2 regions of the Tatumella sp. UBA2305 genome follow, and region 2 is predicted to be linked to the other one. Evidence: predicted binding sites of a transcription regulator. Region 2 holds the regulator's gene; the other holds the start of a gene.
The links. Region 2 encodes PurR, which represses purine synthesis genes. Its sites were predicted from a motif close to CANGCAAACGTTTGCNTG; they were not measured.
Positions count from the first base shown of each region.

Region 1: cvpA (colicin V production protein) is a predicted target of PurR. The motif match lies at 13,252-13,269, and genes of this name have one in related genera.

Region 1 is NZ_DDVT01000003.1:86,037-101,317, forward strand. It holds gene yfbR (5'-deoxynucleotidase) at 12-617, shown strand; gene B3Z23_RS01675 (sugar phosphatase) at 674-1,330, opposite strand; gene yfbV (terminus macrodomain insulation protein YfbV) at 1,441-1,890, opposite strand; gene B3Z23_RS01685 (acetate kinase) at 2,201-3,403, shown strand; gene pta (phosphate acetyltransferase) at 3,488-5,620, shown strand; gene yfcD (NUDIX hydrolase YfcD) at 5,697-6,242, opposite strand; gene yfcF (glutathione transferase) at 6,348-6,992, opposite strand; gene hisP (histidine ABC transporter ATP-binding protein HisP) at 7,157-7,930, opposite strand; gene B3Z23_RS01710 (ABC transporter permease) at 7,948-8,652, opposite strand; gene hisQ (histidine ABC transporter permease HisQ) at 8,649-9,335, opposite strand; gene B3Z23_RS01720 (lysine/arginine/ornithine ABC transporter substrate-binding protein) at 9,402-10,184, opposite strand; gene B3Z23_RS01725 (UbiX family flavin prenyltransferase) at 10,427-11,020, opposite strand; gene purF (amidophosphoribosyltransferase) at 11,147-12,664, opposite strand; gene cvpA (colicin V production protein) at 12,702-13,190, opposite strand; gene dedD (cell division protein DedD) at 13,406-14,242, opposite strand; gene folC (bifunctional tetrahydrofolate synthase/dihydrofolate synthase) at 14,232-15,281, opposite strand, start outside.
Region 2 is NZ_DDVT01000015.1:603,727-619,007, forward strand. It holds gene pdxH (pyridoxamine 5'-phosphate oxidase) at 1-340, opposite strand, end outside; gene anmK (anhydro-N-acetylmuramic acid kinase) at 426-1,547, opposite strand; gene B3Z23_RS09185 (glycine zipper 2TM domain-containing protein) at 1,802-2,269, shown strand; gene slyA (transcriptional regulator SlyA) at 2,368-2,805, opposite strand; gene B3Z23_RS09195 (DUF1656 domain-containing protein) at 2,949-3,185, shown strand; gene B3Z23_RS09200 (HlyD family secretion protein) at 3,192-4,046, shown strand; gene B3Z23_RS09205 (FUSC family protein) at 4,054-6,054, shown strand; gene B3Z23_RS09210 (DUF1289 domain-containing protein) at 6,072-6,311, opposite strand; gene B3Z23_RS09215 (alkene reductase) at 6,608-7,714, shown strand; gene gloA (lactoylglutathione lyase) at 7,811-8,218, shown strand; gene rnt (ribonuclease T) at 8,335-9,009, shown strand; gene B3Z23_RS09230 (Grx4 family monothiol glutaredoxin) at 9,066-9,398, opposite strand; gene B3Z23_RS09235 (C40 family peptidase) at 9,760-10,560, shown strand; gene B3Z23_RS09240 (YnhF family membrane protein) at 10,826-10,915, opposite strand; gene purR (HTH-type transcriptional repressor PurR) at 11,190-12,215, shown strand; gene punR (DNA-binding transcriptional activator PunR) at 12,225-13,127, opposite strand; gene punC (purine nucleoside transporter PunC) at 13,231-14,400, shown strand; gene cfa (cyclopropane fatty acyl phospholipid synthase) at 14,706-15,281, shown strand, end outside.

The DNA.
Region 1 (15,281 bases), on a different contig from region 2:
GGAACCTGATAATGAAACTACAAAGTACATTTATGGCATGGATCACCCGGATGCCGTTAATCAAACGTTGGGCATTAATGCATTGTTTTCAGAAAGAAAATGTCGCAGAACATAGCCATCAGGTCGCCGTCATCGCCCATTTACTGACCGTCATTGGTAATAAGCGTTATGGTAACACCCTGGATCCAGACAGGGCTGCGGTGATCGCCTTGTACCATGAAGTCTCTGAAACCAAGTTGCAGGATATTAACTCCAAAACCAAGTACCACAATCCACAATTCACTGAAGCGTTTAAGAGACTGGAAACCCTGGCAGAGCAGGAATGCATCGAGACTCTGCCCGAGGATTTACGGGAAAGCTTCTCAGGATTGATCATTCAGAAAAATGTCGATCCGCGCTATAAAGCTATCGTCAAAGCCGCTGATATTTTATCGGCATACATCAAGGCATTAAATGAACTGCGCTTCCATAACGATGAATTTCAGCATGTAAAAGAAGGCCTGGAGAGTCGAATTACTGAGCTCAGAAATGAGATGCCAGAAGTAAATGATTTTATGGAAGTATTTTGTGCAAGCTGCACCACAACACTGGATAAAATTTCAGAACATTATCACTAATATTTTGCCGCAGTGAATGCCCGCGTTACTCCGTCGCGGGCATTAATCACAGTAGTTCAGGGCATTTTACTGAGCCGGAAGCTGTTATCTTCCTGAAGGTGCACAGATAATTGCTCTAGCGAAGTCAGACGCAGCAGGCAGTTTTCAATGCCGGGCGTTTCCTGAGGAGCATTCACTGCTACTACCGCACAACCTGCCGTCAGGCCTGAAATCACCCCGGCGCTGGCATCTTCAACCACCACACATTGTTGTGGGCTACATCCCATTTGTTGTGCACCTGTCAGATAGGGGTCGGGCTCTGGTTTACCCCTGGCAATTTGTTCAGCCGTGATAAAAACTTCCGGCATCGGCAACCCAAGACACTGATAACGGGCAAACGCGACAGGATAACTCCCGGAAGTGACAATGGCCCACGGGATCTGCTGACGGTTTAACGATTCAAGCAACAGCGTAGCCCCTGGGAGTGGGACAATCCCCTCGGTTTGTGTCGCTTCGCGATGTTCAAGCCAGGCAAACTCCTCGCGGATCAGAGAGTCAGCTTTACCCGCCAGAAAATGACGCAATGAGGTAATCGCCTGCTTACCATGGATAAAGCTGAGGATCTGCTGAGCATCAATCTGATGTCTGTGCCCCCACTCTGTCCAGGCAAGCTCGACTGCCGGTAATGAGTCCACCAAAGTACCATCTAAATCAAACAAAAAGGTTTTAAACATTGTTTTGCCCGGGCCGTATCGAAGTCGCTACTCTTAATACACATCATTTAGCCGTAGATTGGGTGGCGTTCGTCCGTTTACGGCCATACTACAGGCGCTACCGCGTCCTGTCACAGATCATCAAGAAACGTTTTATCCAGCTGACGAAATGCCCGTTTCAGAATATCCGCCAAAGACTGGTAGGTCGGCGTCCCCTCCGGCATGGCTGTGGTCTGGCCTGCCTCGGCGAGTTTTTCCCGCAAGGCGTGATACCAGTTCAACAATGACGGTGGCAGTGGTTTCATTGAACGTTTACCCATCCACCACAGCCCCTGTAATGGCAGACTGCAGGCAAATAAGGCACTGGCTACTGCCGGTCCCAATTGCGCATGCAGGGCAATCTGCCAGCAGAGGGTAAAGACAGCCAGCGGTGGCATAAAACGTACAGCAAAACGTATCGCCTTACCGACACGGTGCTCAGGAAACACCGGGCTCAGACGTTTATCATCAGGCCAGGTTTTCATATAGTGTTGCCCGCGTTGCAATACGCCAAACCAGCTTACATTGCCTGAATTACTCATCACGGCACCTCAATTATATCAATAAAATATCAAAAAATTTTGAAATCCGACCATCAACCAGGGTAAATTTATGCTCGCTGTAACTACCCGTTGGCTGTTGAGCAGTCGCTGATTCAGCCAAAATGTGTGGCTCCGGAGACGGCAACTTATCGTCACACACTCAAAAAAAAGTGCAGAAATAACTGATTTTTTTGAGTATGGACAATATATTGCCCTGCCCGGGTATTTATTCTAAACCTGTCTGCATTCATGGGTTACATTAACGTCTGATGGCGCTGTTAATCGCCACTTTAAACAAATAGGTGCTTCCATGTCGAGTAAGTTAGTCCTGGTTCTTAACTGCGGCAGTTCTTCTTTGAAGTTTGCCATCATAGACCCTGAAAGCGGGGATGAATACCTTTCAGGACTGGCTGAATGCTTCAATTTGCCGGAAGCCAGGATAAAGTGGAAACATGATGGCAATAAACAGGAAGCCACACTGGGGGCTGGTGCTGCCCATAGTGAAGCCCTCGATTTTATTGTCCACACTATCCTGCACCATCAACCTGAACTTTCAGATAAAATTGTAGCTATCGGGCATCGGGTCGTCCACGGCGGTGAGAGCCTGACAGAATCGGTGGTTATCAATGACCAGGTCATTGAGAAAATCCGCAAGTCTTCTAATTTTGCTCCGTTACATAATCCGGCTCATCTTATAGGCATCAGAGAAGCGCTGAAAAACTTTCCACATCTTTCCGGTAAAAATGTAGCGGTATTTGATACCGCTTTCCACCAGACAATGCCTGAAGAGTCTTATCTTTACGCTCTCCCGTATAAACTCTACAAACAGCATGGCATTCGCCGTTATGGCGCTCATGGTACCAGCCATTATTACGTATCGCGTGAAGCGGCCCGGATGCTGGAAAAACCGGTGGAAACACTCAACGTTATCACCTGTCATCTTGGTAATGGTGGATCGGTCACAGCCATCCGCGATGGTCAGTCTGTTGATACCTCAATGGGGCTGACCCCGCTGGAGGGCCTGGTGATGGGTACCCGCTGTGGTGATATTGATCCGGCGATCATTTTCTTCCTGCACGATAATCTGGGGATGAACACAGAACAGATCAACCACATGCTGACCAAAGAGTCGGGTCTTCTGGGTCTGACCGAAACCACCAGCGATTGTCGTTATCTGGAAGATAATTACCTGACTCTGGAAAATGCCCGGCGTGCCATGGACGTCTTCTGTCATCGTCTGGCAAAATATATTGGTGCCTATACATGCCTGATGGACGGCCGGTTGGATGCTGTCGTGTTCACCGGCGGAATTGGTGAAAATGCAGCCAAAGTTCGGGAACTGACATTGAATAAACTGGCCTTACTGAACATGGCAGTGGATGATGACAGCAACCTGGCGGCACGTTTCGGCGAATCCGGCTTTATCAATCAACCCGGAACCCGCCCGGTACTGGTTATCCCAACTAATGAAGAACTCGTCATTGCCCGGGATGCGGCAAGACTGACAGCCTGATTTATCCCCCCACCGTCAGCTAAGTCTGACGGTGTTGTTTTAGGAACGAACAAAAAAGAGAGGTCGATTGTGTCCCGCACAATTATGCTAATTCCTACCGGCACCAGTGTCGGTCTGACCAGCGTCAGTCTCGGTGTTATCCGTGCTATGGAACGAAAAGGGATGCGCCTGAGTATCTTTAAACCTATTGCGCAGCCTCGTTCCAACAACGATGCAGATGATCACACCACGGCTATTATTCGTCATAATTCTGTGATTCCTGCTGCAGAACCCCTCCGTATGTCATATGTCGAAAATCTGCTGGGCTCTAATCAGCAGGATGTATTAATGGAAGAGATTATTGCCCGTTATCACGAGAACGCCCGTGATGCTGAGGTGGTATTAGTCGAAGGTCTCGTCCCTACCCGTAAGCATGAATTCGCTAATACTCTGAACTATGAAATTGCCCGAACTCTGAATGCCGAAATCATCTTTGTGATGTCCCCCGGCAACGATACCGCCGCCCAGTTCAGAGAACGTCTCGAAATTATTCAGAGCAGTTTCGGTGGAAAGAAAAATAAAAACATTTCAGGTATCATCATTAATAAGCTTAATGCTCCGGTCGATGATCAAGGCCGGACCCGCCCTGACCTTTCTGAAATTTTTGAAGATTCCACCGAAGCGAGTATTGCCAATCTGGATACCACCAAACTTCGTGAAAGCAGTCCGTTACCGGTGCTCGGATGTATTCCCTGGAGTTTTGACCTGATAGCTACCCGGGCCATTGATATGTGTCGTCATCTGAACGCCAGAGTGGTTAACGAAGGTGATATTCACACCCGGCGTATTCAGTCAGTCACCTTCTGTGCCCGCAGCCTGCCACATATGCTGGAGTTATTTCGCCCGGGTTCTCTGCTGGTGACATCGGCAGACCGGCCAGATGTGCTTGTTTCGGCCTGCCTTGCAGCCATGAACGGTGTAGAAATTGGGGCTATTTTACTGACCGGCGGCTATGAAATCGATCCACCGATCCAGGCTCTTTGCTCCCGGGCACTACAAACCGGACTGCCCGTCTTTACCGTGAATACTAACACCTGGCAAACCTCGCTTAATTTGCAGAGCTTTAATCTGGAAGTTCCGATCGATGATACTCAGCGAATTGAAAAAATTCAGGAGTATGTAGCAAGTTATATCGATACGGACTGGGTGGACTCACTCAGTGGTGCCTCTGTCGGTAACCGTCTGCTATCACCTCCGGCCTTCCGTTATCAGTTGACAGAACTGGCCCGTCAGGCAGCTAAACGCATTGTACTGCCGGAAGGGGATGAGCCTAGAACCGTCAAAGCAGCTGCCATCTGTGCAGCACGTGGGATAGCCACCTGTATCCTGTTGGGCTCTCCGGATGAAATTCATCGGGTAGCGGCCACCCAGGGTGTCACCCTTGGCAAAGGGATCGAGGTGATCGATCCCCTGAAGGTACGTGAAGATTATGTGGCCAGGCTGGTTGAGCTGCGTAAGAGTAAGGGGATGACAGAAATTGTCGCCAGAGAACAGTTGGAAGATAATGTCGTTCTCGGAACACTGATGCTGGAGAAAAACGAAGTGGACGGTCTGGTTTCCGGGGCAGTTCATACCACCGCAAACACCATTCGTCCCCCTCTGCAACTGATTAAGACTGCACCTAACAGTTCACTGGTCTCCTCCGTGTTCTTTATGCTGCTGCCGGAGCAGGTGCTGGTGTACGGCGATTGTGCCATTAACCCGGACCCTACTGCCGAACAACTGGCCGAAATTGCGATTCAGTCTGCAGACTCAGCCACTGCCTTTGGCATAGAGCCTAGAGTGGCAATGATCTCGTATTCCACCGGAAATTCAGGCGCAGGCAGTGATGTTGAAAAGGTCAGGGAGGCCACTCGCCTGGCCAAAGAGAAACGCCCGGACTTAATCATCGACGGCCCCTTACAGTACGATGCGGCGATAATGGAAGATGTGGCGAAATCTAAAGCCCCTGATTCAGTGGTTGCCGGTCGTGCGACTGTGTTTATCTTCCCGGATTTGAATACCGGAAATACTACCTATAAGGCAGTTCAGCGCTCGGCGAATCTGATCTCTATCGGACCGATGTTGCAGGGAATGCGTAAACCAGTGAATGACCTGTCGCGTGGTGCCTTAGTGGATGACATTGTCTATACCATCGCGCTGACTGCCATCCAGTCAAAACAGGCCGAAACGCATTAATAATAGGGTTTCAACCAGCAACGAAACAGGCGGGCATATTGCCCGCCTGTTGACTTTATGGCCTTCGATCTGTGAATCAGGACTGAATTTCGTTAGATGCGCGACGGGCTTCACTGTTACGACTCATCCATAAAGATAACGCTTTAAGCGAGTCGTCGGTAAACTCATCACAACGTACAGTAATTTCTTCCGGTGTCATCCAGAAGATTTCTGCGACTTCGCTTTCCTGCATTGCAAAGGGGCCGTGACACACACAACTGAATAATGCCCCCCAGACACGACAGTGCTGATCCTCAAAGTAGAATTTTCCGTGTTCAGCAAAAGGCACATCAGCAATGCCAAGTTCTTCCTCAGCTTCACGCCGTGCAGAAATCAGCAAATCTTCACCTGACTGAACTACGCCACCCGCAGTTGCGTCCAGCTTCCCCGGCATAAAATCCTTAATCTCTGTACGACGCTGAACCAGAATTCGCCCCATTCCATCATGCACCACGATATAGGTTGCCCGATGACGGAGACACTCTGCACGCATTTGCGCGCGACTGGCTGTTTTGACGACTTCATCATCTTCACTTACGATATCAACCCACTCAATACCGTCTTCAGGAATTAGCTCCACCATCCGTAACCCTTTTATCTCGCAGATACTCACAGTATCTAATATTATCAGACAATTATTACAATGGACGTAAAGTTAATGTTAAATATCACTCTGCCCATCGCCGGTTTATTTGTTATTTAGCTTTACCGCTTCATTCACCCACAACTGTATCGATGCTCGTTGCCACTGAAATGCTGCATACTCCTGAAGTCTTTCCGGCAAAGGATCACCATGCTTTGCCAGTCGGTTAAGCATCACGGCTAAATCACAGTCAGCCACTGACCATTGACCAAACAACGAAGAATGTTGCCCTATCAGTTGAGAAGCACCACAGATCAGTTTTTTTACATCACGTTCCCCCGCAGCCGACAACGGCGGGTATTTTCTTCCGGAAAAAATAACATCGGTTGGGCGCTCCGTACGTAATGCCAGAAAATCACTGCGTAACCAGGCCTGGACCTGTCTGGCCATCGCTTTTTGCTGATGATTAGACGGATAAACTCGTGGATAGTCTGGTGCAGGGAATGTCTCGTCGAGGTACTCAGCGATAGCTGAAGATTCAGACAGTGTAAACCCATCATGTTGCAGACAAGGGACGCGCCCTGTCAGCAACAGCGAAGACAGCTCCGGGCGGGTATGCTGGTTCTGTTCCAGATCCAGCGTATTTACGCTAAAACGCAGCCCTTTCTCCTGTAAACAAACATACACTGACATAGCATAAGGACTATGAAATCCTGAGTCAGACCACAAAATTAATCCGGGAGAAGACATAAACAGTTCTCGCTATGCGTGACGATAAATATCTGTTTACAGAATTTTTGGCAGGAAGGCAATTGCTGACTATTTCTTCGTCAGAGAAGCGATAGTTTGTGCAGCAACTCCTGCTAAATATACTCCTGCCTGTATCACAGATAGTGATACAGGCAGGAAGGTGGTTATTTTAATGCGCCGGAAAGAAACTGCTGAAGACGTGGGCTTTTCGGCTGACTGAACACCGTCTCAGGATGGCCCTGCTCTTCAATTTTCCCCTGATGCAGGAAAATAACATGGTTAGAGACGTGGCGGGCAAACTCCATCTCATGGGTAACCACCACCATGGTTTTCCCCTCTTCAGCGAGTTGCTGCATAATTCGCAGCACTTCGCCCACCAGTTCAGGGTCAAGCGCTGATGTCGGTTCATCGAATAACAGAACCTCAGGCTCCATCGCCAGCGCCCTGGCAATGGATACGCGCTGCTGTTGACCACCTGACAGATGCACCGGATATTTCGCCCGTGCCCTTTCATCAATACCGACTTTATCCAGATACTTAATTGCCCGTTCACGGGCTTCCTGCTTGCTGATTCCCAGAACATGAACCGGAGCTTCCATCACGTTTTCCAGCACGGTCATGTGACTCCACAGGTTGAAGTGCTGGAACACCATGGTCAGACGGGTGCGTAATTTCCGCAATTGTTCTTTATCGGCCACCTTAAGCTGGCCATCTTTGTCACGCACCAGATTAATATTTTCTTTGTTCAGCGCAATCGTGCCCTCGCTGGGTTTTTCCAGAAAATTAATACAGCGTAAAAACGTACTCTTACCGGATCCGGAAGATCCGATAATACTAATCACATCACCAGCCGCAGCCTGTAATGAAACTCCCTTGAGAACCTCATGTTCTCCATAACGTTTGTGGAGTTCTGTCACACTTAATTTTATTTCAGCCATATTTTTACTCAGCGGGATCAGGATTTAACATGTGGCAGCCAGCGACGCTCGGCCATACGGAACAGGGTAATCAGACCATAGGAAATGACCAGATAAATAATCGCAGCAATACCAAACGCAGTAAAAGGCTGATATGTCGCGGCATTAATGTCTCTGGCTATTTTCAGAACGTCGGGCACCGTGGCGGTAAACGCCAGTGATGTGGAGTGCAACATCAGTATAACTTCGTTACTGTATGCCGGCAGTGCAATACGCAGCGCTGCAGGAAGAATGATACAACGATACATTTTAAAACGGGAAAAACCATAAGCCCGCGCGGCTTCAATTTCACCGTGTGGTACAGAACGAATAGCTCCGGCAAAGACCTCGGTGGTATAAGCGCAGGTATTCAGTGCAAATGCCAGTAAGGTACAGTTCATACCGCTACGGAAGAAGGCATTCAGCAACTCATTGCCTTTCACCACTTCCAGGGTATACATTCCGGTGTAAAACACCAATAGCTGTACATACAAGGGGGTACCACGAAAAACATAGGTAAAAATCCATACCGGAGTACTAATAAAACGGTTCGATGACACCCGCGCAATTGCCAGTATGACGGCCATCACTCCACCAATCACTACGGACAAAATTAACAGCCAGAGTGTTACCGCAACGCCGGTAAACCGGTAGCCGTCCGTCCAGAGCAGTGACTGCCAATAATCGTGAATAATATCAATCATAATTCGGCCTTTTTCACCCCAACTGAATAGCGGCGTTCCAGCCACCACAACACACCATTGGAGACTGTGGTAAAGAACAGATAGATGACTCCGGCGACAATCGCGAAGTAGAACGGCTGCCAGGTGCTTTTACCTGCCAGTTGCGTCGCTTTAATCACATCTTCCAGGCCAAGTAATGACACTAATGCAGTCGCTTTTAGAATCACCTGCCAGTTGTTACCTATGGCAGGCAGTGCGAAACGCATCATTAACGGAAATAACACCCGACGAAATACCTGAGAACTGGTCATGCCATAAGCCGTAGCTGCTTCCGTCTGCCCCTTAGGGACTGACAGGAAAGCCCCACGGAACGTCTCGGTAAAATAAGCGCCGTAGATAAAGCCGATGGTGATAATCCCGGCCGCCATGGGATCGATATCAATCTGATCCCAACCGATCAGGTCAGTAAACTGATTAAGAGCGATCTGCAGGCCGTAATAGATAAGCAGCATCAACACCAGATCGGGGATGCCACGAATAATGGTGGTATATAAACCGAACACAGATCGTAAGATTGTGCTTTTTGAAAGTTTGGCTCCGGCGCCTATCAGTCCCAAAATAACCGCCAGAACCACAGAACTGATTGCCAGTTCAATCGTTACCAGCGCGCCTTTCATAATGACGTCGGTATATCCATAGAGCATTAAACAATTCCTGCAACAAAAGAGACAACCACTGCCCGCCACTGGCGGCGGGCAGCTCGCGGCGCATTAATCGCCGTAGACATTAAAGTCGAAATATTTTTTCGCCAGTTTGTCGTAAGTTCCGTCCTTACGCATAGACTCAAAAGCTTTATCCACTGCAGCCTTCAGATCTGTGTCACTTTTGCGCATTCCCATTCCAGTTCCTACACCAAAGATTTTCTCATCTTTAACCGCAGGGCCCGCAAAGGCGTAACCCTTCCCTACAGGGCTTTTCAGGAAGCCTTCTTCGGCCTGCACTTCATCCTGGAAAGCGGCATCGATACGTCCGGCATGCAGATCCTGATACACCTGATCCTGCCCGGAGTAAGAAACAACATTGACTCCCTGTGGACGCCAGTATTCGTTAGCATAGGTTTCCTGAGTAGTTCCCTGCTCTACCCCAATACTTTTACCTTTCAGCGATGCCACTGTCGGCTGCAGGGTAGAACCTTTCACCGCCACCAGTCGGGAGTTCGCCGCATACAGTTTTTCTGAAAATGCGATCTGTTTCTCACGCTTCTCGGTGATAGATAACGAGGAGATGATGGCATCAATTTTATTGGCCTGCAGTGACGGAATCAGTCCGTCAAAGTCACCTTCCACATAGGTACACTTAGTGTGGATACGCGCACAAATTTCGTTTGTCAGATCAATGTCAAAGCCCACCAGTTTGCCACTGGAATCTTTTGACTCAAAGGGCGGATACGTTGGGTCGGTACCGATACGCAGCGTTTTGGGAATTGCAGCAAATACACTGCCAACGCTGGAAATTGCCAACATTAGAGAAAGAGCTAATACTCGCTTTTTCATAGACTGCCCTCAGGTTGATATTTTTATAGTGTTGAGTAATGAATGTTGTGTGTTCACAAATTCTTTAGCACTTTTCGTGCCAGGCAGCATCACCTTACCTGAAAAAGTCCAAAAACGACCAATACTTTATTTTGCCACGAATTAAACACCTTCCACACTACACTCTGTGTTTAGCTGCCCGGGGCAATGCACCACCATGCTGCACAAAAGGCACCATTTTGGTGCCATTACCGGCCTGTGAATCATTTTAGTGCAGACTCAATTCCGTTCTTGCCCTGCCAGCGGGCAAATAAGTCCTCTGGCAGCTCAATGTTAAACTGGTCAATTATCCGGTTAACTGTCTGGTCGACAATATCCATGACATTTTGCGGGCGATGGTAAAACGCGGGCACCGGCGGCATAATAATCGCCCCCATCTCTGCGGCGGTCGTCATCATTCTCAGGTGCCCCAGGTGTAAAGGCGTTTCACGTACCCCGAGTACCAGTGTCCGCCGCTCTTTGAGCACCACATCCGCCGCCCTGGTCAGCAAATTGTCACTGTAGCTGTGTACAATTCCTGACAGTGTCTTCATTGAACAAGGCAGCAGGGCCATACCATCAGTCTTAAATGAACCGGAAGAGATACTGGCGCCTATATCACGATTATCGTGCACCACATCTGCCAGCGCCTGGACTTCCCGCACGCTGATATCACTTTCCATGGCTAGTGTCTGACGGGCAGACTGACTCATGACTAAATGGGTTTCCACCTGCGGCAGATCTTTCAGTACCTCTAACAGACGAATACCGTAAATAACGCCGCTGGCTCCTGATAAACCAACAATGAGTCTTTTCATAACCTGCTCCGGGAGGTGCACTAAAAACCAGCATAATAACGTGTGACGGGGCATTGAGGCGAACAGAATTCCAAAAAACACAGGGCGGAAAATCCGCCCTGTGTTTTTTCTGTCATTGCAGGAAGTTTAACCTTCGTTATGCAATTCCAGATTTTCGACTTCATTTTGTCTGGCAACTGCCTGAGCATCATCGTTGCGCAGTGACTGTAAATAATCCAGATAGCCTTGATCAACATCTTTAGTGACATAGATTCCATCAAACACCGAGCAGTCAAACTCTGTGATATCCGGATTTTCTTCACGTACGGCGTCGATAAGATCATTCAGATCCTGGAAAATTAATGCATCCGCTTTAATCAGGTGGCAGATTTCATCAACTTCACGCCCGTGAGCAATCAGTTCCGTAACACTGGGCATATCGATGCCATAGACGTTAGGGAAACGAACTTCCGGTGCCGCTGAAGCCAGATACACTTTCTTCGCTCCGGCTTCACGGGCCATTTCAATAATCTGCTCCGAGGTAGTGCCACGGACAATGGAGTCATCAACCAGCAACACATTCTTATCACGGAATTCGGCACGGTTTGCATTCAGCTTACGGCGAACTGCACTGCGACGCATCTGCTGTCCGGGCATAATAAAGGTCCGGCCGACATAACGGTTTTTAACGAACCCCTGGCGATAAGGTTTATCCAGAATACGGGCAATTTCCAACGCGACATCGGTAGAGGTTTCCGGGATTGGAATAACCACATCAATATCCAGGTCTTCCCACTCACGGGCAATCTTCTCACCCAGTTTAGTCCCCATTCGAACACGGGCACTGTACACCGAAATTTTATCGATAAATGAGTCAGGACGCGCGAAATAAACGTACTCAAACAAGCACGGATGACTTTTCGGGTTCGCCGCGCACTGCCGGGTAGAAAGTTCACCCTGCTCGGTGATATAGACGGCTTCACCCGGTGCTACATCGCGTATAAACTCAAAGCCTAAGGTATCCAGCGCAACACTTTCAGACGCAACCATATATTCAGTACGTTCATCCGGCAATACACGTTTACCCAGTACCAAAGGACGAATGCCATTCGGGTCACGGAAAGCCACCATACCGTGGCCAATAATCATCGATACCACTGCATAGGCCCCGCGAACCAGAGTATGTAGTGATTCTACGGCGGCAAAAATATTTTCTGCCGTTAACGGATAGACCTGAAAACGATCGAGTTCCTGGGCAAAAACATTCAACAGCACTTCTGAGTCTGAGGTGGTATTCACATGACGACGACCATACTCAAATAAGCGTGAGCGCAGTTCATGGGCGTTGGTCAGATTTCCGTTGTGTGCCAGCGTAATGCCGTAAGGAGAGTTTACGTAAAAAGGCTGGGCTTCAGAGGCACTTGAGCTTCCTGCTGTCGGGTAACGAACATGGCCAATCCCCATATTCCCCTGTAAGCGCTGCATATGACGTGCTTCAAACACATCGCTCACCAGTCCGTTTGCTTTCCGCAGGCGGAAGCAGTTCATCGCATCAATGGTGCAGATCCCCGCCGCGTCCTGGCCGCGGTGCTGTAATACCGTTAATGCATCGTAAATAGACTGGTTGACCGGCAGAAATCCGGTGATACCGACAATACCGCACATGTTGTCATTTCCTCATTAAAGCCGTATCTCCCCTGCCTTATGACCGGGGTAAAAAACTCGACGTGCTCTGTAAATAGTCAAAAAACCATCTGATGATGTAGCTGAATTGCGGAACCAGCTGCGATTGTGACCAGTCCGTACTTTTAGAAAACCCGGTGAATGTATCAAGAAAAAACAGGATAGCTGAAACAATCAACACCCCTCGTAATGCTCCGAAACAAACACCCAGTACACGGTCAGTGCCGGATAGTCCGGTTTTTTCAACCAGCGATCCAATCACATAATTGACAATCGCGCCGACAATCAGCGTCGCAATAAACAGCGCGGCTATTGCTACACCATTACGTACCATGGGTTCTTCAAACCCGGTGAACCAGACTGCCAGATAAGAAAAATAGTGACTGGCAACAAAAAAAGCACATCCCCAGGTGACTAAAGATAAGGCTTCCCGCACAAATCCTCTGATCAGACTAACTAAAGCCGAAAATCCGACAATCCCGATTATGACGTAATCAATCCAGTTCATGAGCTCTTCCGGTGCAACAGTGATCCCTTCTGCAATCTGTTCGGGGCGCATTTTAACAGAAAAAGAAAACGTTTGCGTACCGTTTTCCCCCGACTGCAGAGAAAAAGGGCAATGAAAATTTCGTTTCATTGCCCCTGTAAGTTTAGCTAAGTAAAAGATTGATTTTCATAAGTTTTATTGAAAACGCAATCTGACAGTGTAACGAAAGGCTGCCATTACCGCACGGTATATGGCCTGACAACTCCACTCAGGCCGGTTTTACTTTTCAACTGTTCAATCTGCGATTGCAGGCGACTCTTCGAATTGTCTGGCCCCACCTGTATGCGATTGATCTGGCCCTGAACGGGTGTCGCCGGTATTGAGTAAGCCCGAAAACCTGACGCCCTTAGCTCTGTCACAATTTCAGTCACTTTAGCCGCATTTTTCAGTGCTCCGAGCTGGATAACATAAGCCTGACCGGTCGGTGCATCCGCCTTCGTTTCCGCTGCAGGGGCAGAGGGCTGTGTTGCGGGCTGATCATTCAGTGCTTCCAGTGCGCGCTGACGTTCTTTTTCGGCCTGAGCCTGTTTAGCTTTAGCTTTGGCTGCCGCTTCACTGGCCAGACGCTGAGCACGGGCCTGAGCCTGGCTGGCTTCACGTTCAGCCTGTTGACGGGCCTGTTGGGCCTGCTTCTGGCGAGCCTCTTCCTGTTGCCGTGCGGCAGCATCATTCTGCGCCTGCTGCTGCGTCTGTTGTGACTGAGGCTGCGCGTCTGCACTGCTCTGCCGGGAGGTATCAGCGCTGTTACCCGGGGTGTCAGTAGCGCTGTTTTCACCACCAGGTGGCGTCGTTGCCGTACCCGGAGCCGTTGCGGTATGTCCGGTGAGTGGTTGCGTCACCGGGGGTACCAGATCATTATCCTGCTGGTCACCCGGTTTAGGCACCAGAGGGATTGCTGCAAATTCCTCTTTATAGTGTTTCTTCTTACCGTCAAGCAGCCCGGGTAACACAATAACCCCGATAGCCACCAGAATAACGGTACCCACTAAGCGATTCTGAAATTTACTCGCCACTTCCTCTCTCCCCTGAGATAGACGTCATCACATGCGCTACCGTATGGAAGGAGCCGCAAACCAGAATGATATCCTGCGCGTCAGCCTGCAGCTTTGCCGCATACCACGCTTCGTCTACCGAGGCGAAACTGGCCGCCTGTGGTAAATGGACGACTAATTCTTCAGCACTGGCTCCGCGCGGGCCTTCAAGCGGCGCACAATACCAGTAATCCACCTGACTGATAAGTTCAGCCAGTGTTCCGGCAATATCTTTATCATGCAACATTCCCAGCACCGCATGCACCTTACCAGTCTCAGGTAAAGTCGCTAATCTCGATGCCAGGTAGGCTGCCGCATGAGGATTATGAGCTACATCCAGAATCACCCGCGGATATTCGCTGATGGTCTGAAAACGGCCTGGCAATTCAGCATTAGGTAAATTCTCGCGGATACAGGCTTCGCTGACCTGTAATCCCGATACCCTTAATGCAGCCAGCGCAGTGGCGGCATTAGGCAGTGGCACCTTCGGTACCGGCAACTGCTGCAGTTCTCCCTGAATATCACGGAAATCCCAGACAACACCCTTTTCATGATAGGACCACTGGTGATCCCGTTGCAACAGGACAGCACCTTTATCTGCCGCAACGCGGCCAATCGAGGCTGGCATGTCCGGGTCTCCGACCACGGCGGGTTTGCCCTGACGAAAAATACCGGCTTTCTCCCGGCCAATACTCTCACGGTCTGGTCCTAACCAGTCGGTATGATCCAGGGCGATGCTGGTCACAACCGCCACATCAGCATCCACGATATTGGTGGCATCCAGGCGTCCCCCGAGCCCAACCTCAAGGATAACCACATCCAGATTCGCTTCGCGAAACAGGTATAAAGCCGAGAGAGTACTGAATTCAAAGTAGGTCAGTGAAGTTTCACCGCGCCCCTGATTAAGAAAAGCGAAACTGGCAGTATGCTCCGCCTCATTGAGTTCCTGAGACTGAATACGCACCCGTTCGGTATACCGAACCAGGTGGGGTGAGCTATACACACCGACGCGGTAACCCGC
Region 2 (15,281 bases):
TCACCTGCCGTTCCAGCATATGCCACGGGAAATGCAATGAGATTTTGGGATTGTTGGCCAGGTGCTGCGCCTTGCGACTGCCAAGATTGGTGTAAAAGATCATACTGTTATCGTCGTATTGCTTCAGCAATACAATTCGCTGATACGGCTGTCCCAGCTCATCGACCGTTGCAACGCACATCGCGGTCGGATCAGGCAATCTGGCTTCACACGCCTGATTCAGCCATTGACCGAACAACGCCATAGGATGTTCCGGTAAATCCTTACGCCGTAGTCCACCCCGGGTATATTCCCGACGCAGATCGGCTATATTTTGTAAAACGTCATTCTCATTCGCCATTTTTTCAGACTCATTAACCCGACAAACCATACTTCTGATAACCGTCGCCGCCCTGTGATTCAGGTCATTGCGGCTACGGGCCTGACTACTTACTGGCTGCCAGATTCGCAGGGAATACGGCTCCCAGCGTAGTAAAATCTCGTGCTCCGGTCACAGCGGGTAAGTTACCAGGTAATCCTGACAAGGTCCGGAATGCCAGCCAGGCAAACGCCAGTGCTTCCATATCGTCACTGCTGATACCCGCATCGTCAGTTTTACCCACTTCAGTACCCGGTAACAGAGCCGAAATGCGTTGCATTAATTCAACGTTATGATTGCCGCCGCCACAGACCAGCAAGCGATCACAGTTACCATTCAGTTGAATCTGCTGCACAATGCTGACCGCCGTGAGTTCCAGCAATGTTGCCTGAATATCCCGGGCTGCCAGACCCGGAAACTGCATCAGCTGTTTTTCTATCCAGGAGAGATTAAAATATTCCCGGCCGGTACTTTTCGGTGTTGGCAAAGCAAACCAGGGATCATCCAACATCTGCTTCAACAATACAGGAATCACCTGCCCGCTTTTCGCCCAGCGCCCGTCTCTGTCGAACCGTTGTTGCCGGTTGCGCCATACCCAGGCATCCATCAGAATATTTCCCGGTCCGGTATCAAAACCACGAATTGTCTGACCAGGAAACAGCAGTGACAGATTAGCAATTCCACCAATATTCAGGACTATCCGTCGCTCCCCGGGATGCATCAGTATCGCCCGGTGAAACGCCGGAACCAGCGGCGCTCCCTGGCCCCCCAGTGCCATATCACGGCGACGGAAATCGCCGACCACAGTGACCCCTGTGCGGGCAGCAATCTGGTTATTATCGCCAAGTTGCATACTGAAGGGAGCATCACTGTCCGGCTCATGCCATACCGTTTGTCCATGGCAGCCAATTCCGACAATATCCCGGGCTGTCAGTGACTCCCTGCGCATCAAAGTTTCTATCGCTTCACTGAATAAGCATCCCAGCCGTGAATCAAGACGACCAAGTTGTGACAACGTCACTGGCTGTCCCTGACACACATCCAGTATTTGCTGTCTTATGTCGAGTGGCATCGGATGACAATAGCTGGCTTGCTGCGCCACGATGTGTTCATCTATAGCCGCCAGTACCACATCCACCCCGTCAAGGCTGGTGCCTGACATCACTCCGATATAGCGTCCCGACTTCATGTTGACCTCAATTTTGCGGCTTCGCAGACTGTCAGTAGTCTGACTCAGTGGCTAATACTATGAACAGGATAACAATTGATCATCAATTAATTGAATACATTTTATGGCTGATTGAATTATCGTTTATCCCTGCAGTCCCACAATCGCATTTAGGTTATTGCAATAATCGCCTCGATATGCACAATTTGCTTTATAATAGGATAATAACGTTGTCAAGAGTGCGCACATCGCGCCGATTTTGAAAGGAGTTTCTGATGATTAAACGTTTAACTGCTGTCGCTGCAATCGCGCTGGCTTTGACTGGATGTGTTAATAACAATGACCTGTCGGGCGATACATACAGCGCCAGCGAAGCCAAACAAATCCAGAGCGTTTCTTACGGGACCCTGGTCTCTGTCCGCCCGGTAAAAATCCAGGGCGATGATGAGAATAGTGCCATTGGCGCTATCGGTGGTGCCGTACTCGGTGGTTTTCTCGGGAATACTGTTGGTGGTGGCGCGGGACGTAGCCTGGCCACTGCCGGTGGTGCAGTCCTGGGTGGCCTGGCCGGTCAACAGGTTCAGAGTGGCATGAACACCTCACAGGGTGTTGAGCTGGAAATCCGTAAAGATGATGGCAACACTATTATGGTCGTTCAGAAACAAGCCGCAACCCGTTATTCTGTCGGTATGCGTGTGGCCATCGCCAGCAATGGCAGCCAGGTGACTGTTTCTCCACGCTGATCATCCGTTAGTAAAAAAACCCGTCCTGAGACGGGTTTTTTCTTTTTTAAGCTCTGCTGTGTCAATTAAGTCTTAAAGTGTGCAAGTAAAACCACCCACTAACTCTCTTTTCCTTGCAGTTCGACAATGTTTTTTTCCAACCGGCCGATAAGCTTTATCAGTGTGCTGATCTCTTCTGATGACAAACCACTGAGGATATCTTCACGACTACGGTCAATAACACCCTCGAGTTCGGAAATAACCGGTGCCGCCGCATCTGTCAGCATAATTCGTTTCGCACGACGATCGTCTGCGCACGGTAACCTGCTGATAAGGCCCTTATGTTCCAGTTGGTCGAGTGTTCTGACCAGAGAAGGCTGTTCGATACCTATTGCCTTAGCCAACTGAATTTGTGACTGTTCCGGAGGTAACTGATGAATATTATGCAATGTCACCCAAAGCGTTTGGGTCAGACCAAGGGGCTTCAGTCTGTTATCAATGACTGCCCGCCACATCCGCACCAACCTGGCAAGATCGGTGCCTAATGAAGATTCCATATAACCTCCTTATAATTAGCTTGCTAAGCATAATTGTCGATCTTACACTATTTTGCGGTTTTCAGGCAGTAAATACAAATGCCTGATGCAGAAATCATTTTCTTAATTGTTACTGCGGTTATTACTGACAAGGAATGCCGGACATGGATTTAAGTAACCATCCCCCGATATCATCACTCACCGAGCTGGTGTTCGGCGATTCATTATTCTTCCCGCCAATCTTTAAATCCGTATTGCTGGGCTTCTTTCTGTGGCTGGTGATCCACCCGCTGCTCCGTGCACGGATGTACTCAGGTACCTTCTGGCATCCGACTCTGATGGACTTGTCACTGTTTATTCTGTGTGTAGTTGCCTCATTTGGCCTGCTTAGCCTGAGATAATGAATAATGAAAGTAAATCTCCTGAAGTATTTCACCACTCTGTTTGTCTTTGCCATTGCTCTGTTCGCAGGTTGGTGGATGTGGAACTATTACATGCAGTCGCCCTGGACCCGGGATGGAAAAATCAGGGCAGAAATCGTCGATATTACCCCGGAAGTCTCAGGCCGGGTCGTCGCGGTTAACATCAGCGATAATCAGTTTGTGCGTAAAGGTGACCTGCTGGTAGCTCTGGACACCACACCTCTGCAAATTGCCCAAGATAATGCTGAGGCGTTACTGGTGAAAGCTCAGGCAGACTTATTAAAGGCACAGCATGAACTACAGCGCAGGGCAAAACTGCCACGTAACGTGATTTCTGCTGAAGATATGGATATCGCCAGCCAGACGGCGGCGGCGGCAGTCGCCAGCGTTAAAGCGGCTCAGGCAACGCTGAATAAAAGCCGCTGGGATCTGCAACATGCCAATATCTATGCCCCTACGGACGGTTGGATCACTAACCTTTCACTACGGGCAGGGAACTATGCGACTGAAGGTGCCCCTTTATTCGCATTGCTCGACAGTCATTCTTACTACGTAATGGGATATTTTGAAGAGACTAAATTACGCAATATTCATGTGGGAGCGCCGGCCAACATTGTACTTTACAGTAACGGCAAAACCCTGACCGGCAAAGTGCTGAGTATCGGGCGCGCTATCTATGATCAGAATGTGGAAGCAAACGGCCTGGTACCGGAGATTAAACCGACCGTACCCTGGGTAAGGTTGGCACAACGAGTGCCGGTCAGAATCCGACTGGACGATGTCCCAGCGGGGATTCCACTGGTCGCGGGCACCACCTGTACCATCGTTATCCGTCAGTGAGGCAAACGTGAATCTCAACTGGCTGGAATGGCAGCAATTACCCTGGATAAAAGCAGACAACCTGCAGTGGCGTTATGCATTACGTAACAGCCTGGCGATGTGCCTCGCCCTCAGTTTCGCCTATTTTTTTGAACTGGATCAACCCTACTGGGCGATGACTTCGGCTGCTGTTGTCAGTTTCCCCACCATTGGCGGTGCTATCAGTAAAAGTCTCGGCAGAATCTGTGGCAGTCTGATTGGCGCGACTGCCGCATTGATTATTGCAGGACATACACTGAATGATCCCTGGTTGTTCGTGTTTACCATCGCTGGCTGGCTGGCTTTCTGTACCTGGATTTCCAGCCACTATCAGAATAACGTCGCCTACGCATTCTGTTTATCCGGCTACACCGCCACTATTATCGCGTTCAGTACCGTCAATGTTACCGATGTCAATCAGGTCTGGGATATTGCACAGGCTCGCGTTTGCGAAGTTATCACCGGAATTCTGTGCGCCGGACTGATGATGATGATCCTGCCCAGTACCTCAGATGGCGATAAGCTGATGGTGTCATTACGCCAGTTACATCATGAATTGCACAAACATGCAGCCTCTCTGTTGACCCGGGACAGTGCCGCTAACGCCAGTGCCTCCCATGAGCGGGTTATCTCACAGATTCTGACCATGAATCTGCTGAGAGTTCAGGCATTCTGGAGCCATTACCGGTTCCGCCGGCAAAATAATGTGCTGAATTATATTCTGCACCAGCAGTTAAGACTCACCAGCGTGTTATCCGGATTACGAAGGATGCTGCTGAACTGGCCAGAGGCTCCTGACAGCCTGTATCAGGGTATTGAACAGTTACTCGAAGAACTGGTTCGGCCAGACAGCGATAAGTACCGGATGGCAGTAATTCTCCGGCAGATGATGGTATCGGGTGATAACGATTTTCGTCAGCAGGCATTTTGCGATCGGTTACGTTATTTTTGCTGGCTCTATCTGAATGTCAGCCGCTGGATTCATCTGTTGGAAACAGCAGATGCTGACACCCGTTTCCAGCCGCCACGGGTACCCTCTCTCGCCAGGGAAAATGACAGCACGGAGGCGGGATGGAGTGCCCTGAGAACCTTTACAGCGATTGTCATTGGCGGGACGTTCTGGATTAACAGTCACTGGGAAGACGGCGCCGCCGCCTTGACACTAACGTCCATAGCCTGCGTTCTCTACTCATCCTCACCTACCCCGGCAGGAACCGTGCTCGGGTTGATCAAAACCCTGCTGGTACTGGTTTTCTTTAGTCTGGCCCTTAAATTTGGCCTGATGATTCAGATTAGTGCGCTATGGCAGTTCATGCTGTTTCTGTTCCCTTTACTGATTACCTGCCAGTTACTGAAATTACAACAACCCGCGAATGCTGGTTTCTGGGGTCAGGCGGTAGTTTTTCTGGGTTCGTTTATTTCGGTCACCAATCCACCAGAATGGGATTACAGCGAATTTCTGAATGATAATCTGGCTAAGGTATGCGGGGTGCTGTTGGCCTGGCTGGCTTTTCAGGTGTTGCGCCCCAGTTCAGATGACCGTAAAGCCCGCAGAAACATCCGTGCATTGAGGCATGTTTTTCTCGATCAGTTACGACTTCGCCCTTCACTGAAAGAAAGCGTATTTGAATCGAGGGTCTATCACCTGGTAAGCCAGTTAAAAAGTAGTAACAATCAGCAGACACGCCTATGGCTGTTGCGCTGGGGAGTGGTACTTCTCAACTGTTCGCATATTATCTGGCAATTACGAAGCTGGCGATCTGATTCTCCTACCCTTTCAATGGTCAGAGATCAATGTTTTCATTCCCTGCATGATGTGATGAGCTTGCATGGGGTACGGCATAATGCTCTGAACACCACACTCGATCAGCTGGAACAGATGATTAAACTGTTGCTAAGTGTCGGTGATGCCGATGCCATGCAACTGGCAGGGATTTTGTGGCGTTTACAATGCTCTCTGGCACAACTCAGAACTGCCGTACCAGAATAAGGCTCCGGCCATGATGTTCAGAACAGTGAAGGCTGTTGGGGCTCTTCACTTTCCGGCGCTTTCTGTACCCGTTGCATCCTGAGTCGTCGCTGGTGACAAATGCGTATGACATCCCGTTTTTGTCCGTCAGTCAGTGACATCCAGTTAAATCGTTCTTCACGGCTCCGCATACAGCCCAGGCAATACCCCCGGCTGTCTGTACGGCAAATACCCCGGCAAGGATTCGGAACAGGAAAAAACTCCAGTTGCTCGGCCATAATCCCCTCAGTACGCAGTGCAGGTCGGCCAGTCGGTACAGGATTTTACTCCGGTACTGACCCGGTTTAATGAGTAAACTTTAGCCTCTGGCTGTGCAACTGGCAATCCCTCTGACTGATTGCCCGTTTGTGCGTTGAGTCCGTTGCTGCATTGTCATCTGTAAGACAGCTCATTACTCTGCATGGCAGGAGTGTTTCGTTACATTCTGACTTTACCCCCTGTAATGGTCAGGTAAAAACCCTGACATAACACTTTTCATCCGGCTTATTCCGGTCACCTTTCCCAGGAGAATATCATGACTGACAGCACGCTTTTTACTCCGTTAACCGTCGGCGTTATTACTGTTCCTAACCGTATTTTTATGGCTCCCCTGACCCGTCTGCGCAGTATTGAGCCGGGAGATATTCCCACTGAGCTGATGGAGACCTATTACCGTCAGCGGGCCAGTGCCGGGCTGATAATCACAGAAGCCACTCAGATTTCTTTTCAGGCAAAAGGCTATGCCGGTGCCCCGGGACTGCATACTCCGCAGCAAATCGCCGGCTGGAAAACAATAACTTCTGATGTCCATGCTGCCGGTGGCCATATTGCAGTTCAGTTATGGCATACCGGACGTATTTCTCATCAATCGTTACAGCCAGAAGGGCTGGCACCGCTGGCACCCTCTTCGCTACCGTCTCAGACCCGGACTTCCCTGAAAGATATCGAAGGTCAGGTCTACCGTGAAGAAACCACACTGCCTCGTGAAATGACTCTCAGTGATATTCGCCAGGTCGTTGCCGATTTTCGTCAGGCCGCAATCAATGCTGCGGAAGCAGGCATGGATTTGGCAGAAATTCATGGAGCCCATGGCTACCTGATCCATCAGTTCCTGTCTTCACAGTCTAACCAACGTACCGACGAGTACGGTGGCAGTCTGGAAAATCGTGCCCGTCTGGTACTGGAAGTTGTTGACGCCATGGGAGAAGCCTGGGCGAAGAACCGTATCGCCATCCGGCTCTCGCCAGTGGGTGAGTTTCAGGCGTTGGGTAATGGTGCTAATGAAGAGGCTGAAGCGCTATGGCTTATCAGTGAACTGGCAAAACGTAAGATTGCCTACCTGCACTTATCTGAGCCGGACTGGGCCGGTGGAGCGCCTTACAGCGATGAATTCCGCCGTAAAGTACGCGAGGTGTTCCCGGGGGTCATTATCGGTGCAGGCGCCTACACCAAACAGAAAGCTGAAGATTTAATTAACCGTCAGTTGATCGATGCTGTTGCTTTTGGCCGTGATTATATTGCTAACCCGGATTTGGTTGAACGTTTACAGAAAAATGCCCCGCTGAACCCTCAGCACCCTGAGACATTTTATGGCGGTGCTGCTCAGGGATACACCGATTACCCTTTCCTGAACGATAACTAAGCACACCCACAGCGATTTCCCTGTTACACTAGTGGCCGGTTAACTTTCCGGTCATTGGTGTTTTATTGATGACTGGCCTGAATAAAAGAGGATGATATGCGTCTGCTTCATACCATGCTACGTGTTGGTGACCTGCAACGATCAGTGGATTTTTATACCCGTATTTTCGGCATGCGGTTGTTACGTCAAAGTGAGAACACTGAATACAAATACACTTTAGCCTTTGTAGGTTACGCAGAAGAAACTGAAGGCACAGTGCTCGAACTAACCTATAACTGGGGCGTTGACAGTTATGACCTGGGAAATGCCTACGGACATATCGCCATTGAAGTTGATAATGCCGCAGAAGCCTGCGAACGAATTCGAAAAGACGGGGGTAAAGTTTCCCGCGAAGCCGGTCCGGTCAAAGGTGGCACTACCGTAATTGCGTTTGTAGAAGATCCGGATGGTTACAAAATCGAGTTAATTGAAAAAAAACATACCGGTCAGGGACTCGGCAACTAACAGGCGATGTCTGCCTGAATCAGGCAGACTTTTTCTGCGGAAGTAATATTCACCCGATTATGTCCCGGTAGTAATAGTCAGACTACCGACTGCTCTTTTCGTCCAATGAGATACTGATGTCCGAAACTTCTTCGCTCAATGCACTGAATCAACGTTTTCGGGGCTTTTACCCTGTCGTGATTGATGTCGAAACCGCAGGTTTTAATGCCGACACTGATGCACTACTGGAAATTGCTGCGGTCACCCTGAAAATGGATGACGATGGCTGGCTGCAGCCGGACCAGACCCTGCATTTTAATGTAACGCCGTTTGAAGGTGCACTGTTACACCCTGAAGCACTGGCTTTTACCGGTATCGATCCTAATGATCCTGAGCGCAATGCAGTCAGTGAACATGAAGCGTTACACGCTATTTTCAAGATGGTACGCAAAGGCATGAAAGACAGTGACTGTGCCAGAGCGGTTATCGTGGCTCACAATGCCCATTTTGATCAAAGCTTCGTGATGGCAGCCGCGCAGCGCAGCCATCTGAAACGCAACCCTTTCCACCCGTTTGCCACTTTTGATACCGCGGCTCTCAGCGGGCTGGTTCTTGGCCAGACAGTACTTGCCAAAGCCTGTAAAACGGCAGGAATGACTTTTGACAGTCATCTGGCGCATTCCGCGCTGTATGATACCCAACAAACGGCAACCTTGTTCTGTGAACTGGTTAACCGCTGGAAAAGACTGGGAGGCTGGCCGTTACCCACCGGTGAGGATGATGAGACAGAGGCTTCTGTCGCGTCTGACTGACGCACAAAAAAATGCCCGCGTAAATAAGCGGGCATCAGAATCACCGTCGGTAACAGTTATTCTGCCGCAGGGTATTTCTCTGCGGTTTCTTTAATCAGCTGCTGAAGTTCGCCACGCTGATACATTTCAATAATAATGTCACAGCCGCCCACCAGCTCTCCGTCTACCCATAACTGTGGAAAAGTTGGCCAGTTTGCATATTTCGGTAACTCGGCACGAATATCCGGATTCTGCAGGATATCGACATAGGCAAAACGCTGGCCGCAGGCTGAAAGTGCCTGAACCGCCTGAGCGGAGAAACCACAGCTTGGTAATTTAGGGGAACCTTTCATATACAGCAGAATAGGGTTTTCAGAAATCTGAGTCTGAATTTTTTCGAGAGTGCTCATAGTACTTCCTTCGGGACAAAACGACATGTTTTGTTATTGTAGCGATATCAACCCGCCAGTGAAAACGACATTTTTCATCTACTACATAAAAGTTCACTTATATGGCATTTCGCGTTAAACCGTTAACAACTGCAGGATGAAAAATTCAGTCGCATGAAGTTTCATCAAAGATATGTGGCTTAATTACCTGTTTATGCTCAATTTTACGTCAAAAAACTTCTCGTAACAGATTCCGGAAAAAAGACCTTAACATTTAATAAAATTCTGGATTAGAATGAATTTGGGGCTGACTGAAAGGTCAGATGTTATTTTTTAATTTTGTCCGTCTTTTTCAGGACATTTAACCTGTAACCTGACAACTATGCGTCTACTGATCACGCTTTTTATTCTGGCTGTAGCACAGCTTTTTTTCAATGTCGCAGAGGCATCGCCTCGAACCGCGGTAAATGCCACATTTCACAAAACCACCCGTAAAGCTGTCACCGAAGAGGATGCACGCCGCAAGCGAAGACCGATTAAGACGACCAGTAGTCGACATAAAACCCGTCAGCCCCTGATCCATCGGGTGAAACACTTCACCAGTCAGCGTAAAGTTAAACATAGTCGTACAACGAAAGAATCTCTTCATCTGGCAAAGAATCGCAGACATGAAACTAAAAAGTATGGCCGTCATCGCCCCGCAGCTATAAAAACGACGCGTCATCCATCCGCCACACTGGCCGCTATCCGGATGAGTAAACAGCATCGTTTGCGTTATCAGAAAGCCCGTGCGACCGCGATGGTTAAACTGATGGATCAACTCGGGAAGCCTTATCAGTGGGGAGGAACCTCTCCGCATACCGGATTTGACTGCAGTGGTCTGGTTTATTATGCCTATAAAGACCTGGTGAATTTCAAAATTCCCCGCACTGCGAATGAAATGTACCATCTGCGCGACGCAGCACCGGTAAAACGTGATGAGTTGGAAAAAGGTGACCTGGTGTTCTTCCGTATCCATCGTCACGGCGCAGCTGACCATGTTGGTGTCTACCTGGGTGATGGTAAATTTATTCAGTCACCTCGCACCGGTAAAGATATCCAGATTACTGCGTTAAGTAATGAATACTGGCAGCGTCACTATATTGGCGCACGTCGCATGATGACACCGAGCACCGTCCGTTAATTTTTCTTTCCCGCCCCGGAAAACAAACTGCACCTTAAACGCCGAGAGTAAGGTGCAGTTTTTTATACTGAGAGCAAGCTGCCTGACCCATCCCCCCTTTTCCCCAACGTTGCTTGCAGAATTGAGTCGCTGGTAACCTCTACCGCAGCAAAGTCACCGGCATTTCCCGACAACAAAAAAAACCGGCACCAGACTGACCCGGTGACCGGTCCTGACAACTTAACCACACAGGCTGGTCGTCGATGGCTGAACCTGTGCGCGACGATTAATGCAATATGGCCGTAAAACTGAAGGCCATAATCATCAGCAACGCTACGACAGTAGTTGTCAGTGCAAGCTTAAGATCAGTATCCATCAGAACTCCTTTAGGCACACTAAAAGTAGGGAGATAGTTATAATCCCACACTGGTGCGCAAAAATCTCGTTTTATTGTGGCAGCCTTGCTAGAATTGCCGGTCTTTGTTGCGCAAATTCCTCAGCTGCTGTTTTTTTACCGGTTGTCTTCCCCGGACTCTCCCCTGACCTCTGAGTTCCCATTAAGACTGGTCAGTAGAATGCTGAACTGACGCAAACGATTAACATATTAAAAATCAATATATTATTTTTTTAAAACCAGGAGTACTCACTGAATGGCAACTATTAAAGACGTGGCAAAGCGTGCAGGGGTTTCGACCACCACTGTGTCCCATGTCATTAATCAGACCCGTTTTGTTGCGGAAAACACACGGAAAGCGGTCTGGGAAGCGATAAACGAGTTGCACTACTCCCCCAGTGCTGTCGCCAGAAGCCTTAAAGTCAATAATACCAAGACGCTGGGCTTACTTTCGACAACACTCGAAGCCCCATATTTTGCCGAAATTATTGAAGCTATTGAAAAAAAATGCTTTGACCACGGCTATACCCTGATTTTGGGTAACGCCCACAACGATCTACAGAAGCAGCGGGCTTACCTGTCAATGATGGCGCGCAAACGCGTAGACGGGCTTCTGGTCATGTGTGCCGAATATCCGCAAGAGCTGCTGGATATGCTGGAAGAAAACCGCAATATTCCGATGGTGGTGATGGACTGGGGGGTGTCACGCGGAGACTTTACAGACACGGTGCTGGATAACGCGTTTCATGGCGGATACCTGGCAGGGCGTTACCTGATTGAGCGGGGTCATCGTGATATTGGTTGTATCCCGGGACAAATGGAAAGAAATACCGGAGGTGGCCGGCTGGCAGGTTTTCTGAAAGCTCTGGAAGAGGCGGGGATCACTCACCGTGAAGAATGGAGCGTCCAGGGGGATTTTGAACCCGAGTCTGGTTACAAGGCGATGCAGAAAATACTTGCGCAACCTCAGCTCCCGACTGCGGTATTCTGCGGCGGGGATATTATGGCCATGGGAGCCATTTGCGCTGCAGATGAACAGGGACTGCGGGTGCCCCAGGACATCTCCATTATTGGCTACGATAATGTGCGCAACTCTCGTTACTTCACGCCGGCACTCACAACCGTTCACCAGCCAAAAAGTGAATTAGGCGAAAAAGCGCTTGAGATGCTACTCGACCGCATAGTGAACAAACGCGAAGAACCTCAAACCATTGAAATCCATCCGACACTGATAGAACGTCGTTCGGTAAGCGACGGTCCGTTCCACGACTACCGGCGCTAACCACCTCAGTCACTCCCTGAGCCATTCCTGGTTCAGGGTGGCAGTATCTCCCAGGTACTCCAGGATCCAGCGTAAAGCCGGCGAAGTACGTTGTTCTGACCAACTCACGCAACATGGACTTTCCGGAAACGGAACGGGTAGTTTCAGTTCTTTCGCTTCTCCGCTCTCTAATAGCGGCCGTGCAAGGTGGCCGGGGACCATAGCCACACACAATCCTGCCCTTACGCAATCCAGACCAGTCTGCCAGTCCGGTACGGTCATCCGACGTTGGTTATCCAGAGTCCAGGTCATCCTTCGCGGTAATTCCCTTGAGGTATCCTCCATAACCAGTGATGGCCATGCACGAAGCTGCTCCTCGCCCGACTGAGATTCTCTTGCCAGGGGATGTCCGGCACTGACGATACAACGCCAGTTAAGACGTCCCATATCCTGGAACGCATAACGCCCGGCTACCGGGACCGCCTGAGTCGCCCCAATCGCCATATCAACGCGGCCTGCGGCTAATGCATCCCAGACCCCGTTAAACACCTCTTCATAGATATGCAATTCAACATCCGGGAAGTGTCGGTAAAAGTCGATGGTCAGTTGCTGCATTCTGGAACGTTTAACGATACAGTCCATCGCAATACTGAGTTCACCACGCCAGCCGTTTGCCAGTTGCTGGCACTGACGCCGGGTTTCCTGCATTTTTTTGATAATCCCCCGACCTTCGCGAACAAAATGTTCACCTGCGGCCGTCAGTATCACATCACGGTGCTGTCGCTCAAACAATGAGACTGCCAGCCACTCCTCCTGTTGTCGCACGGTATAACTGATGGCTGAGGGTACCCGGTGTAACTCTCTGGCTGCCGCACTAAAGCTACCATTCCTCGCCACTGCATCCACGACTTCGAGCGCATATTCTGACCACATAGCAACCTTTCAATATTTTTCACAGTTGGTTGCAAATAATAACGGTTCACAACCCTCCACGCACCCTTTTAAACTCTGGCGCAAATTTCCACGAGGAGGATCGATGCGTCATCCGGTAATCTTTTTAGTCTATCTGTCATTACTCAGTATGCTGGGTTTTCTGGCTACAGATATGTATCTGCCTGCTTTTGAGGCCATGAAACAGGATCTGAATACCGATTCAGGTGTGATTAGTGCCAGCCTGAGCCTGTTCCTTGCAGGGTTTGCCTGCGCTCAGTTATTCTGGGGCCCGCTGTCGGATAAAGTTGGCCGGAAACCCGTTCTGGTGACTGGTCTGGCAATATTTGCATTGAGCTGTCTGGCAATGCTGTGGGTATCCTCGCCACATGCGCTATTGGCGCTGAGATTTATCCAGGCCACCGGTGTCTGTGCTGCCGCCGTCAGTTGGCAATCCCTGGTACTGGATCACTATCCGGCATCCCGCAGTCAGAAGATTTTTGCCACTATAATGCCCATGGTCGCATTGTCGCCGGCGCTTGCTCCGTTACTTGGATCATGGTTGCTGGCACATTTTCACTGGCATTCAATATTTTTGGTATTAACTGTGCTGACCTGCGTGTTGATAATGGCTACCCTGCGCTTACCGACCAGGCCAACGGCAGTTTCCGGAGCAAAGGACTCTGTAACCCCGGGTTTTTTGAAGTTACTCTCGGTACGCCAATACAGTGGCAATGTGCTGATCTATTCAGCCTGCTCTGCCAGTTTCTTTGCCTGGCTAACCGGTTCACCCTTTATTCTATCCGGGCTGGGGCTGACTACCGGTGATATCGGGCTAAGCTATATCCCACAAACCCTGACGTTCCTTGCGGGTGGCTTTGGTTGTCGTGCTCTGCTTAACCGGTTCAGTGGTCGTCAACTGTTACCCTGGTTGCTGGCGCTTTATACAGTGAGTATCGCTGGTGTTGTCGCTGTGAGTTTCTTTAGCCAACCTCAGCTGTTCAGCCTGTTACTTCCCTTCTGCGGCATGGCAATGGCTAACGGGGCTATTTATCCTGTCGTCGTTTCTGCGGCGCTTCAGGTATTCCCCGACGCAAGCGGTAAGGCTGCTGCCCTACAGAACGCGTTGCAGCTGGGGTTATGCTTCGTGTTCAGTTTGCTGGTGTCTTATCATCTTTCACAGCCCTTACTGACAACCGCCACAGCAATGGGCGTCACCGTTTTTCTGGCCGGAGCCGGCTTTTGTCTTCAGTATCGTAAACCTCCCTGCCCTTAATTTCTCCCGCCGCTCGCACGGCGGGTTAATCCTGCTTTCACAATTAGCGCCCTAATCATCAGTCATTGAACATTCAGATTGCCGGGCATATAATCACTCTGGTGACAAATTTTCTATTATAAGTCACCGTGTATGCTGACTAATTTTGTTTGTGCTTTGTCTGCGCAACCGCATTTTTCGATATTTACTAGCACCTCTGTTTTGTCTTTACTTATAAATGCACGTTTTTTGTGAGTTTACTCACGAACCCACGAAAGTTGTCTATTCTTTCTTCAGGTTCAAATAGAACAGGTGATAAGAAGCGTATGAGTTCATCATGTGTAGCAGAAGTTAGCCTTAAGGAAGATCATTGGTACCGTATTGCCAGTGAAATGCTGTCGATGGCCGATATTGCTATCAATGGTGATCGCCCTTGGGATATTCAGGTAAAAAACCCTGATTTTTTTAAACGAGTTTTGCAGGAAGGCTCTCTGGGTTTAGGTGAGAGTTATATGGACGGCTGGTGGGAATGTGAACGGCTTGACCAGTTTTTTTATCGGGTATTGAAACATAAACTTGATAAACAATTGCCGCATCACTTTAAAGATACCCTTCGAATTGCTACAGCCCGTCTTAAGAATCTGCAATCTAAAAAACGCGCCTGGATAGTCGGTAAAGAACATTACGATCTGGGAAATGATCTGTTCAGCCTGATGCTCGATCCTTATATGCAGTATTCCTGTGGTTACTGGAAAGAGGCAACCACTCTGGAAGCCGCTCAGGAAGCGAAACTGGATATGATCTGCCGTAAGCTGCAACTTGAGCCAGGTATGACCCTGCTGGATATCGGTTGCGGCTGGGGTGGTTTATCCGAGTTCGCGGCGCGTCACTATGGTGTCAGT